DNA from 4 places in the Streptococcus sp. Marseille-Q6504 genome. Region 1 is predicted to be linked to each of the others. Evidence: predicted binding sites of a transcription regulator. Region 1 holds the regulator's gene; each other region holds the start of a gene.

Region 1 (3,211 bases):
AATGATGACCATGTTACGAAGCTTGTTAAAGAAGCCTGCGAATTAATGGGATTGATCTTATTGGACCATTTAATTGTCTCTCATTCTGATTATTTTAGTTACCGCGAGAAGACAGATATGATATAAAAAACCTGTATATAGTACAGGTTTTACAATTCATTGACGACATAGTCGAAAAGTGTTTTATCTTTGGGGCGATTTTCAAAGAGAAATTCAGGATGCCATTGAACACCAAGATAAGGGAAGCCGTCCGTAGTTGTTACAGCCTCGATAATACCATCTTTAGGATCATGTGCTACAACCTTAAGATTAGGAGCTAAATCTTTGATGCTCTGATGGTGGAAAGAATTGATATGAGAGATTTCTCCATAGATTTCTCTTAGAATAGTATCTGGTTCGGTGACAAGTCGCTGAGTGGTGTATTCAGCGGAAGTATCTTGCCAATGATCTTCGATATCTTGATAAAGAGACCCGCCCATGGCTACGTTAAAAAGTTGAGTACCACGACAGACAGAAAAAATTGGTTTCTTTTGCTTGATTGCTTCTTTAATGAGGGCTAACTCAAAAATATCACGTTGAAGGTGGTAATCGTCGCTATCAATAGTTTTTGGCTCACCATAGTATTTAGGGTCAACATTTTGTCCACCAGTTAAAATAAGTTTATCAATTAAACTAATGTAGTAACTGGCCATTTCTTCATCACCAATCGGTAGGATAATGGGGATACCTCCAGCTTCCTTAACTCCTTCAACAAAGCCTTTGGCAGCATAACTCATCATAAGCTCATCGTCTGGATGGGCTTTTTCGTTTCCTGTAATCCCAATAACTGGTTTTTTCATAAATCAATTCGCTTTCTAATCCTCTTTTCGCATGAAATAGAGGAGGGTTTGAAGTTCGCTAGTAAGATCGACATACTGAACAACTACGTCTTTAGGAAGATGTAGGTGAACAGGAGAAAAACTGAGGATACCTTTGATACCAGCATCAACCAAAAGTTCCGCAACTTCTTGAGATTTAACACTAGGAACAGTAAGAATAGCAGTTCTAACATCACTATCCTTAATTTTATCCTTTATTTGAGAGATTCCATAGATTGGAACACCGTCGGGTGTCTTGGTACCAACCTCAGGATGATCATCTAGGTCAAAAGCCATGATGATTTTCATTTTATTACGCTCATGAAAGCGGTAGTGGAGGAGGGCATGCCCCATATTTCCAATACCTACAAGCATAACATTGGTAATAGAATTATCATTTAAAAGATCAGCAAAAAAAGTCATGAGCTTTTTGACATCATAACCAAATCCACGTCTACCGAGTTCGCCAAAGTAAGAGAAGTCACGACGAACAGTGGCAGAATCAATTCCAATCGCTTCTGCAATTTGTTTGGAATTAGCTCTTTCAATTTTCTCGGCATTAAATCTTTTAAAAATACGGTAATAGAGAGAAAGTCTCTTTGCTGTTGCTTTAGGAATAGCAGACTGTTTTTCTTTCACAAAATCACAACCTTTCTATCTACTATTTTATAGAAAGCTTGTGAAAATTGCAACAATAACGAAAAAAAACTAAGAAAAAATCTTAGTTTATCTTCGTTTCGTGGTAAGTTCTTAAAAAGCGGTAGAGGTTACCTAGAAGCCCTTGATAGATTTCAACTCCTTCATGTGTTAATGAAGTAATATGAGTAGTATCTGGGAGAGTTACACAACCCGATAGAGAGAGCATAAGAGCTTCATAGTCTTCATATTCTTGCACACGCTCTACTTGATAGGAGTCCTTGTAAGTTAATCGAAACATAATGACCTTCTATCTTTCGCTTTTTGTAAATACGCCACGTTCAACTAGGCTATCCATCAAAAAGTAGAATTTCTCTTGGTGGATATGAGTTTCTTCTGATTTGAAGATATCAACTAAACGTAGACCAAATTTATCAGTGATATAGATTTTTACACCAGTTAAGTCTTTGTTGATGATAATCTTAAGTTGGAATCCTTCTCCGCTATTTGGAACTTTTTCAAGTAGTCGCGTTAATTCATAGTTACCAACTTTAGTTTCAAAAAAAGTATTATCTTTAAGCGTAAATTTTTTAACAGTTGGACTAAGTGTGTATTCGTAACGACAATTTTTAAGTTTAATCGTTTGTTCAAATGCCATTAAGTTTATCCTCCGATGATATTTTTAAGAGTTTTAGCAAGAGTTATCATTTCTTGTTCTGTATTTTGAGGTGAAATGCTGACGCGTACAGACTCGTGTAAGCGAGGAGATTCTTCACCGTAGAAGGCTTGAAGAACATGGCTGACCTGAACAACACCAGCTGTACAAGCAGAACCTGTTGAAATAGAAATACCTTCAAGGTCTAAACGAAGTAGTAGTAGATCGTTGCGTTGTCCCGGAAATCCGATATTTAGGACATAAGGGAGTTGCTCTTTACCTTGATTGAGATAATAGGTTGATCCAGCCATTTCAGTTAGAAAAACTTTCTGTAGTTTTTGAACTTTATTAAAATTAGCCTCTAGATGATCTATATCGTCCTTAAGAGCTGCAACCATACCTATAATTGCGGGAAGGTTTTCTGTCCCTGCTCTTTTTTTCTGTTCTTGATCTCCACCATGTAGATAAGGATCAAAATCTGTAGAAGCAGCGTATAGGAAACCGATACCCTTTGGACCGTGAAATTTATGAGCAGAAGCACTGAGGAAATCTATTCCTAGTTCTTCAGGAAGAATCTCTAGCTTCCCGACAGCTTGAACAGCATCTACATGATAAGCAGCTGAATGGACTTTTAAAATCTGACCAATTTCAGCGATTGGTAAAAGAGTACCTGTTTCATTGTTAACATACATAGTTGAAACGAGAATAGTATCATCACGCAGTGCATTCTTGACTTGGTCTGCCGTGATTTCTTGATTGTCGGGTTTTAAAATAGTCACTTCAAACCCAAAATTTTTCACCAGATACTCAATCGGTTCAAGCACAGCGTGATGCTCGATAGCAGTAGTAATAATGTGTTTTCCGCGATTTTGATGACGAAGACAGTAGCCGATAATAGCTGTATTATTACTTTCTGTACCACCAGAAGTGAAGAAAATGTGTTGGGGCTTTGTACCTAGTATACCTGCTAACTCTTGACGGGCTTCACGTAATAATTTTCCTGCTTGACGCCCATGACCATGAATGCTAGAAGGATTGCCATAAGTCTCCTGCATGACTTGAG
Region 2 (3,211 bases), on a different contig from region 1:
AGTGTTGGCAGAGTATGGATTTACAGTTGAAAACCTAGTAGAACTTGTAAACAACTTGAAATAAGAAAAATCAGAGCTTTGCTCTGGTTTTTTATTGACTTAAAACTAAGGTGCAATCTTGTAAAAAATAGTGAAATTTGATATAGTAGTTTTATCTGAATTACAAAGGAGAAAATACAATGAATGCAAATTTAACATTTGTGATTATGCTTGTAGGGATGTTCGCCTTGATGTTCTTTATGCAACGTTCTCAAAAGAAACAAGCGCAAAAGCGTATGGAGAGTCTCAATAAACTTCAAAAAGGCTATGAAGTCATTACTATCGGTGGTTTATACGGTACAGTTGATGAAGTTGATACCGAAAACAGAACGATCGTACTTGATGTAGACGGAGTTTACTTGACTTTTGAACTTGGAGCTATCAAATCTGTCTTGCCACTTAAAGAGGCTGTTACATCAGAAGGTACAGTTGTCGATGGTGAAAGCGCGATTGAAGAATAAAACGGGGTGGATCTCATACCCCTTTTTCTATGAATATGGGGAACAATAATGAAGAAAGTTGTTTTTGTATGTCTTGGTAATATTTGCCGTAGTCCTATGGCAGAATTTGTTATGAAATCTTTAACCGATGATTATGAGATTGAAAGTAGAGCAACTTCTTCTTGGGAACATGGCAATCCAATTCACAAAGGAACCCAGAAAATTTTTAAAGCTCACGAGATTCCTTACGATTCATCAAAAACATCACAGCAAATTTCTAAGGATGATTTTGAATATTTTGATTATGTCATTGGGATGGACGAGTCGAATCTTCTAGATTTGACTCGAATGTGTCCTCAAGACCAACAACACAAGCTAGAGGCATTTGCTTCTGAGGGTGTTCCTGATCCATGGTATACAGGTGATTTTGATGAAACTTACGATCGAGTTTTAACTGGTTGCCAAGCTTGGCTAACACGTTTAGAAAATGAGGCAAAAAATGGATAATTTAAAGAAATTCTATGATAAGTACAGTGTCTATATAACGCGTCCTCGTTTGGAAATTGCAACAGTAGTAGTCATAGCTCTTTGTGCTATATTTGTATTTGTCGGGAATATGCCTAAGCAAGGAGTTTTGAAACTGGATGGCGATTCACTTGTATATGACGGAAGTATTGTTCGTGGGAAGATGAACGGCCAAGGAACAATGACCTTCTCAAATGGTGACACTTATACTGGTGAATTTAAAAATGGAGCATTTAACGGTAAAGGAACCTACCAAGCTAAAGAAGGCTGGGTTTATGAAGGTGACTTTGTTAATGGCCAAGCTGAAGGAAAAGGAAAACTGACTACAGAGCAAGAAGTTGTCTATGAAGGTGACTTTAAACAAGGGCTCTTCCAACAAGCACAATAACCTCCTCTTAGAGGGGGTAATATACCGCGCCTATAGAAAGCGCTTACATGGAAATTAAGACGCCTTTCAATACCTTTTTACAATGAAGTTTGTGAAAAATAAAAGTTTTACGAGATTATTCACAAAGTATAAGCAAAAAAGTGTATGGGTAGGGCTGTGCAAAATTATTTTCACAAGCGAATAAAAAAAGTTTGTGAAATTTCTATGAAACTGTTTACAAATCTTGAAAAAAGAGTTATAATAAGATTGTGAAAAAATTAACAAAGGACTTACAATCCTTGAAAGCTATGGAGGAAAATATGGCTGATAAAAAAACTGTAACACCAGAGGAAAAGAAACTCGCTGCTGAAAAGCATGTCGATGGTTTGGTGCAAAAAGCTTTGGTTGCCCTTGAAGAAATGCGTAAACTCGACCAAGATCAAGTCGATTATATCGTAGCAAAAGCTTCAGTTGCAGCACTTGATGCTCACGGAGAATTGGCTTTACATGCCTTTGAAGAAACAGGACGTGGAGTATTTGAAGATAAAGCGACTAAGAACTTGTTTGCCTGTGAGCACGTAGTAAACAACATGCGCCACACTAAAACAGTTGGTGTTATTGAAGAAGACGACGTGACAGGATTGACTCTTATTGCTGAACCGGTTGGTGTTGTTTGTGGTATCACTCCAACAACAAATCCTACTTCAACAGCAATCTTTAAAGCTTTGATTTCATTGAAGACTCGTAATCCTATTGTCTTTGCATTCCACCCATCAGCTCAAGAATCATCAGCTCACGCTGCTCAAATCGTGCGTGATGCAGCGATTAAAGCAGGAGCTCCTGAAAACTGTGTACAGTGGATTACTGAACCATCTATGGAAGCAACTAGCGCATTGATGAACCACGAAGGTATTGCAACAATCCTTGCAACAGGTGGGAATGCCATGGTTAAAGCTGCATACTCATGTGGTAAACCAGCTCTTGGGGTAGGTGCCGGAAACGTTCCAGCTTATGTTGAAAAATCAGCTAACATTCGCCAAGCTGCTCACGATATCGTCATGTCTAAATCATTTGATAATGGTATGGTCTGTGCATCTGAACAAGCGGTTATTATTGATAAAGAAATTTATGATGAATTTGTAGCAGAGTTCAAATCTTACCACACTTACTTTGTAAACAAAAAAGAAAAAGCTCTTCTTGAAGAGTTCTGCTTCGGCGTGAAAGCAAACAGCAAAAACTGTGCTGGTGCAAAATTGAACGCTGACATCGTTGGTAAACCAGCAACTTGGATCGCAGAACAAGCAGGATTTACTGTTCCAGAAGGAACAAACATTCTTGCTGCAGAATGTAAAGAAGTTGGCGAAAACGAGCCGTTGACTCGTGAAAAATTATCACCAGTTATCGCAGTTTTGAAATCTGAAAGCCGTGAAGATGGTATTTCTAAAGCTCGTCAAATGGTTGAATTTAACGGTCTTGGACACTCAGCTGCCATCCATACTGCTGATGAAGAACTGACTAAAGAATTTGGTAAAGCTGTTAAAGCTATTCGTGTTATCTGTAACTCACCTTCTACTTTCGGTGGTATCGGGGATGTTTATAATGCCTTCTTGCCATCATTAACACTCGGATGTGGTTCTTACGGACGTAACTCAGTTGGGGATAACGTTAGCGCCATTAACCTCTTGAATATCAAAAAAGTCGGAAGACGGAGAAATAACATGCAATGGATGAAACTTCCTTCAAAAACATACTTTGAACGTGATTCAATTCAATACCTTCAAAAATGTCGTGACGTTGAGCGTGTCATGATCGTTACTGACCACGCTATGGTAGAGCTTGG
Region 3 (3,211 bases), on a different contig from region 1:
ACTCAACTCGTGGGGGAACTTCCGCATAGACCTTTCGTTGAATAATCTTATCCTTTTCTAATTGACGGAGATGACGTGTCAAAATAGTTTGAGTAATCCCAGGCAATAATCTCTGCAATTCTTTAAATCGTTTAGTACCCGTACTCAACTGATAAATGATTACCAGTGCCCATTTCCCCGTTAAAACCCTCTGCGTTGTCGCGAATGGACAAATACCATACTCGCTCACTTTATTTGGCATAAAATATCTTCTTTCTATTTTTTTTTTAAAAAATTTATCTTTTAGTATCAACAATAGTACCATTTTTGATACCAACTATCAAAAAAGTGTCTACTTGTTTTTTTGATTGTAACTGTTACAATTATATCATAAAAAAGAAATGGAGAATAGATATGTCAACAAACTTAGAAATTTTCAATACTTATAACCAAGCTTTAATTGCTGGTGACTTTCCTGGTGTCTTTGAAACAATGGCAGACGATATTGTCTGGCATCAACCTGGTACTCATAGTATATCTGGTACAGTTGTTGGTAAGGACAAGCTAGGAACTCACCTAGCTACATTTGCTGAGAAAACTAATGGAACCTTTAAGGTGATAACAAATTGGGTTTCTGACAATAAGGATTTAATCGCAGCTAATGTTACTTTTCTTGGAACACGGGCTGATGGTACTGAACTCAATATGAACGGGATTGACCTCTTCCGTATTGAAGACGGGAAAATCAAAGAAGTTTGGCTCTTCTCTTCAGATCAAGCTGAAGAAGATAGCTTTTGGGGATAAGCAAAAAAGATTGGAAAAATCCAATCTGTTTTTGCTTATACTCATTACTCAGCACTGTAGGCGATAATCTTATCAACCGTATCAGACAAGAACTGAATGGTATCGCGGAGAGGTTTATCCGTTGAGATATCTGCTCCGATAATCATAGCAGACTCAAGTGGCACCTGATTTGAGGAGATTGAGCCAGTCTTCAGCTCCAGTCTCAGATAGTTTTTTCACTCTTAGAGTGTTAATTTTTTCCAAAAACCAGTCTTTGTTTGACACAAATTTCACAAAGTTGTATACTAAAACGTGATAGGACTTCTTTTAGAATCTATCACAACTCACTTATAACCCTTTGCTGTTCTTTTATGAACGTTTGAATGGTATCACGGATACCGAAGGAGGAATCATATGTCTAAAGTAGCTATTGTTACAGGTGCAGGTCAAGGAATCGGTTTTGCAATCGCAAAACGCTTGGTCCAAGATGGTTTTAAGGTTGGGGTATTAGACTACAATGCTGAAACAGCTGAAAAAGCAGTTGCTGAATTGTCAGCAGAGAATGCTTTAGCTGTTGTAGCAGATGTGTCTAAACAAGCAGAGGTTGCTGCAGCTTTCCAAAAAGTTGTAGACCATTTTGGAGACTTGAACGTTGTGGTAAACAATGCTGGTGTCGCTCCGACTACACCTCTAGATACGATTACAGAAGAACAGTTCAATCGTACCTTTGCTATTAACGTCGGTGGGGTAATCTGGGGAGCACAAGCTGCTCAAGCTCAATTCAAAGCACTTGGTCACGGTGGTAAAATCATCAACGCTACTTCTCAAGCAGGTGTTGTTGGAAATCCAAACTTGACTGTTTATGGTGGTACAAAATTCGCTGTTCGTGGTATTACTCAAACATTGGCACGTGATTTAGCTGACTCAGGTATCACTGTCAATGCGTATGCTCCAGGTATCGTTAAGACTCCAATGATGTATGATATCGCTCACGAAGTTGGGAAAAATGCAGGAAAAGACGACGAATGGGGTATGCAAACATTCGCAAAAGATATTACATTGAAACGCCTATCTGAACCAGAAGATGTCGCTGCAGCGGTTAGCTTCCTTGCTGGACCAGATTCAAACTACATTACAGGTCAAACCATTATCGTCGATGGTGGTATGCAATTCCATTAAGATCAAAAAATGAGGTTGGAAAATAATCCAACCTCTTTTATCATCTCTACGATTTCAATTTCCAGAGTCATTTTTTTGTTAGTGAAAATAATCTTTCTTCAAGACTAGAAATACTCTCCTGCTCTAAATAGTGTGATTTGCTCTGTTTTAATAGAACACAAGATTAGGAACAGTTTGGATATCCATTTTTTCTGCGAAATCATCAAAAAATTAAAGATTCCCATTGCCGCCGTAGATACGTTTATTGACTCTTTCTACACAATCTTCAATTTTATACTTTCCAGGTCACAGTTAAAAGTATCATGTTCATCATGTAACTGATTCTATTATTCCTTTTTTAATCACAATTCTATCATGGGCTATTAATAATCTAAAGGCAGAACTGTAAACATCTATATAACCTTGAGTAAGACGAAATTTCCCAAATACTTCTTTATTAATATAGCGCATCAAATCCTTTACATTATAACCAATGAATCGAGATGCAACTAACATAATAATATTCGATAATTCATATAAATTTTCTTCGAAGTCATAAACATCTCCATTATATCTTGGAAGATTATTTCCAATCTTAGAATCAGTGACGGTTATTAGATTTGAAGGTATTTCTTCTTCATTTTCTATCACAATATCATCTGACAACATAGAATAATTTTCTATTGATTTTTCAATGGCATTTATTAACTTATTCTTCTCATTGACATTATCATGAATCCAAGACGTTGACCATATCCTATAAAAATTCCAACCTTTAGACTCTAAAATTTCCTGACGTAAGCGATCACGATCCCTTGCAGTTCTAGAAGAATGGTAGGTTGCACCATCACATTCTATAGCTAACACATATCTCCCTGGTATATCAGGATGTATAACAGCCATATCTATTCTATATCCTGAAGCCCCCACTTGTGTATGAATTTTATACCCTTTAGTCACTAAAAAATTATATACATTTTCTTCAAAATCAGAATCAAATTCTGGAGATTTTTGTTCTCCATGCTCTTCATAACCAAGTAAGGCTGGAATCCCCTTCTCCGCAAATTCTAGAAAGTCTCTAAAAATAATTCTATTTTCATTCGTAGTTTCTTCTATCGGAATATCTACTCCTCTGATACTAGAAATAACATGCATGGTTTCCCTAGCTCTAGATACAGCAACGTTTAATCTTCGCTCCCCCCCAGACTTTGTTAAAGGTCCAAAATTCATTCTAAGTTTCCCATCTGGATTTTTACCATATCCAACACTTAAAACAACTATATCTCTTTCG
Region 4 (3,211 bases), on a different contig from region 1:
AATATTAGAAAAATGAATTACGGAGGTTATCATTATGCCTAAATATATTAAAGCGGATCAATTTTTCTATCCTCATGGTGTTCGCCGTGGCGGTTTTCTAGAACTAGTTGATGGTAAATTTGGTAAGCATGTGGATCAAGTGTCTGAGGACGCAGAAATTATTGACTATACTGGTTATAGTATTGCTCCTGGTCTTGTTGATACACATATTCACGGATTTGGTGGGGTTGATGTTATGGATAATAACATCGAAGGTACTCTTCATACAATGAGTGAGGGTCTTCTTAGCACAGGTGTTACTAGTTTCCTACCAACTACTCTAACATCATCATACGAACAATTATTAGCTGTTACTGAAAATATTGGTGCGCGTTATCAAGAGGCTTCTGGTGCTAAAATTCGTGGGATTTACTTTGAAGGTCCATACTTTACTGAGGAATTTAAAGGAGCTCAAAACCCTGCTTACATGAAAGATCCTCGCATGGATGAATTTCGTGCTTGGCAGAAGGCTGCTAATGGTCTTCTAAATAAAATTGCCCTTGCACCTGAACGTGAAGGTGTTGAGGACTTTGTACGTACGGTTACTGGTGAAGGAGTGACTGTTGCTTTAGGTCACTCAAATGCAACTTTTGATCAGGCTAAGAAGGCTGTTGACGCTGGTGCAAGTGTTTGGGTTCATGCTTATAATGGTATGCGTGGGTTAACTCACCGTGAGCTTGGTATGGTTGGTGCTATGTATGAATTGCCACATACTTATGCTGAATTGATTTGCGACGGGCATCACGTTGATCCTAAGGCTTGTGACATCCTACTTAAACAAAAAGGTACTGAAAATATTGCTCTTATCACTGACTGTATGACAGCGGGTGGTTTGCAAGATGGGGACTATATGCTAGGAGAATTCCCAGTTGTGGTTGCAAATGGTACTGCTCGTCTCAAATCTACTGGGAACTTGGCAGGTTCTATTCTCAAACTTAAAGATGGTTTGAAAAATGTTGTTGAATGGGGCATTGCAAATCCACATGAAGCAGTTATGATGGCCAGTCTCAACCCAGCAAAATCAGTTCATATTGATGATGTTTGCGGACAAATCCGTGAAGGCTACGATGCTGACTTTATCGTTCTTGATAAGGATTTGGAATTGGTAGCAACTTACATTGATGGTGAAAAACGTTATCAAGCATAATCTCTAAAGTAGAAACTAGTTTAGTTTCTACTTTTTTTAGTTCAGTTTGTTAATTTCTTCACATATTACTTGATTTTATTTATGAAAAGGCTTACAATTATGATATAAACAATACAAATAAAAAAACGGAGGTAAGCTTTATGAAAGCCTATACTTATGTTAAACCAGGACTTGCTTCATTTGTTGATGTTGACAAACCAGTTATTCGCAAGCCAACAGATGCTATTGTGCGTATCGTTAAGACTACTATTTGTGGTACTGACCTACATATCATTAAAGGGGATGTTCCTGCTTGTAAGAGTGGAACTATCCTTGGACATGAGGGAATTGGTATTGTAGAGGAAGTTGGAGCAGGCGTTTCAAACTTCAAAAAAGGCGATAAAGTTTTGATTTCTTGTGTTTGTGCCTGTGGTAAATGCTACTACTGTAAAAAGGGAATCTATGCCCACTGTGAAGACGAAGGCGGTTGGATTTTTGGACATTTGATCGACGGTATGCAAGCAGAATATCTTCGTGTTCCTCATGCTGATAATACTCTCTACCACACTCCAGCTGATTTGTCTGATGAAGCCTTGGTTATGTTATCTGATATCCTACCAACTGGTTATGAAATTGGTGTCTTAAAAGGGAAAGTAGAGCCTGGTTGTAGTGTGGCTATCGTTGGTTCAGGTCCAGTTGGCTTAGCAGCTCTATTGACTGCTCAATTCTATTCACCTGCTAAATTGATCATGGTAGACCTAGACGATAACCGTTTGGATACTGCAGTTTCTTTCGGTGCTACTCATAAGATTAATTCTTCAGACCCTGAAAAAGCAATTCAAGAAATTTATGATTTAACAGATGGTAGAGGTGTGGATGTTGCTATAGAAGCTGTTGGTATTCCTGAAACGTTTGATCTCTGCCAAAAGATTATCGGTGTAGATGGAACAGTAGCCAACTGTGGTGTGCATGGTAAGCCAGTTCAGTTTGATTTGGATACTCTATGGATTCGTAACATTAACGTAACTACCGGTTTGGTTTCTACCAACACAACTCCTCAGCTTTTGAAAGCTTTAGAAAGTCATAAAATTGAACCAGAAAAATTGGTAACTCATTACTTCAAACTAAGTGAAATTGAAAAGGCCTATGAAGTATTTGGTAAGGCTGCAGATCATCATGCGATTAAGGTTATCATTGAAAACGATATTTCAGAAGGTTAATCGAATTTTGAATCCAGTTATTCTTTTTAGAATAGCTGGATTTTTTGAAAATATTAGATAATTCGTGAAAGCAAGCAAATTTCTTTCATTGTTCTTAAAATTTCGCTATAATATACGATACAAAGGAAATGAAACTATGTATCGAGTTATAGAAATGTACGGGGATTTTGAACCTTGGTGGTTCATAGAAGGATGGGAAGAAGACGTCATTAGTAGTAAGAAATTTGAAAATTACTATGATGCCTTGAAGTATTATAAATCTTGCTGGTTTGAACTGGAAAAGAAAATTCCACTATATAAAAGTCGAGGAGACTTAATGACCATATTTTGGAATCCGGAGGATAAGCGTTGGTGTGAGGAATGTGATGAATTTCTGCAGCAATATCATTCCTTGGCTTTACTGGAAGATGGTCAAGTTATACCAGATGAAAAATTCAGACCGGGTTATGAAAAACAAACTGGTTTAGAAATCCACCGGACGTGTCGCATCAAAAAAGATGGAACAACTTTTTAATAAAGTTGTTCTTTTTTTTGTATTTTCTTCGAATAATTAACTGAGGAGGGAATATGGTACAAGCACTTGCACAAGAATTGATTAGTCTCGCAAAAAAGGATGGAGCTCAGGATATCTATTTTATTCCCAAGGACAAGGGTTATGAGTTGCATATGCGAATAGGTGATGAAAGGCGTTTGATTAATAGCTATGACTTTGAAAAGTTGGGCGCAGTGATTAGTCATTTTAAATTTATTGCGGGGATGAATGTTGGAGAAAAGCGTCGTAGTCAGCTTGGGTCCTGTGATTATCAGCATGATGGCAAGGTTTCTT

What was found. Region 1 encodes Rex, which represses fermentation and respiration genes when NADH is low (regulators of the CRP and FNR family bind a similar motif). Its sites were predicted from a motif close to TTGTGAANTANTTCACAA; they were not measured.
Region 2: the regulator Rex is predicted to act here: its motif matches at 1,639-1,656, upstream of adhE (bifunctional acetaldehyde-CoA/alcohol dehydrogenase).
Region 3: the regulator Rex is predicted to act here: its motif matches at 1,041-1,058, upstream of ACWPUA_RS07390 ((S)-acetoin forming diacetyl reductase).
Region 4: the regulator Rex is predicted to act here: its motif matches at 1,233-1,250, upstream of ACWPUA_RS02115 (zinc-dependent alcohol dehydrogenase family protein).

Annotation. Positions count from the first base shown of each region.
Region 1 covers NZ_CBCOON010000004.1:84,323-87,533, reverse strand. Annotated here, with positions in the region: gene radC (RadC family protein) at 1-126, shown strand, start outside; gene ACWPUA_RS05495 (gamma-glutamyl-gamma-aminobutyrate hydrolase family protein) at 150-839, opposite strand; gene ACWPUA_RS05490 (redox-sensing transcriptional repressor Rex) at 855-1,496, opposite strand; gene ACWPUA_RS05485 (DUF4649 family protein) at 1,579-1,794, opposite strand; gene ACWPUA_RS05480 (DUF1831 domain-containing protein) at 1,804-2,151, opposite strand; gene ACWPUA_RS05475 (cysteine desulfurase family protein) at 2,157-3,211, opposite strand, start outside.
Region 2 covers NZ_CBCOON010000007.1:6,566-9,776, reverse strand. Annotated here, with positions in the region: gene tkt (transketolase) at 1-64, shown strand, start outside; gene yajC (preprotein translocase subunit YajC) at 180-500, shown strand; gene ACWPUA_RS06680 (low molecular weight protein-tyrosine-phosphatase) at 549-986, shown strand; gene ACWPUA_RS06675 (MORN repeat-containing protein) at 979-1,392, shown strand; gene adhE (bifunctional acetaldehyde-CoA/alcohol dehydrogenase) at 1,692-3,211, shown strand, end outside.
Region 3 covers NZ_CBCOON010000008.1:1,055-4,265, reverse strand. Annotated here, with positions in the region: gene ACWPUA_RS07405 (winged helix-turn-helix transcriptional regulator) at 1-241, opposite strand, end outside; gene ACWPUA_RS07400 (nuclear transport factor 2 family protein) at 394-783, shown strand; gene ACWPUA_RS07395 (oligoendopeptidase F) at 828-929, opposite strand; gene ACWPUA_RS07390 ((S)-acetoin forming diacetyl reductase) at 1,177-1,941, shown strand; partial or broken gene ACWPUA_RS07385 (AAA domain-containing protein) at 2,251-3,211, opposite strand, start outside.
Region 4 covers NZ_CBCOON010000002.1:1,537-4,747, forward strand. Annotated here, with positions in the region: gene nagA (N-acetylglucosamine-6-phosphate deacetylase) at 35-1,186, shown strand; gene ACWPUA_RS02115 (zinc-dependent alcohol dehydrogenase family protein) at 1,327-2,385, shown strand; gene ACWPUA_RS02120 (DUF1033 family protein) at 2,522-2,899, shown strand; gene comGA (competence type IV pilus ATPase ComGA) at 2,953-3,211, shown strand, end outside.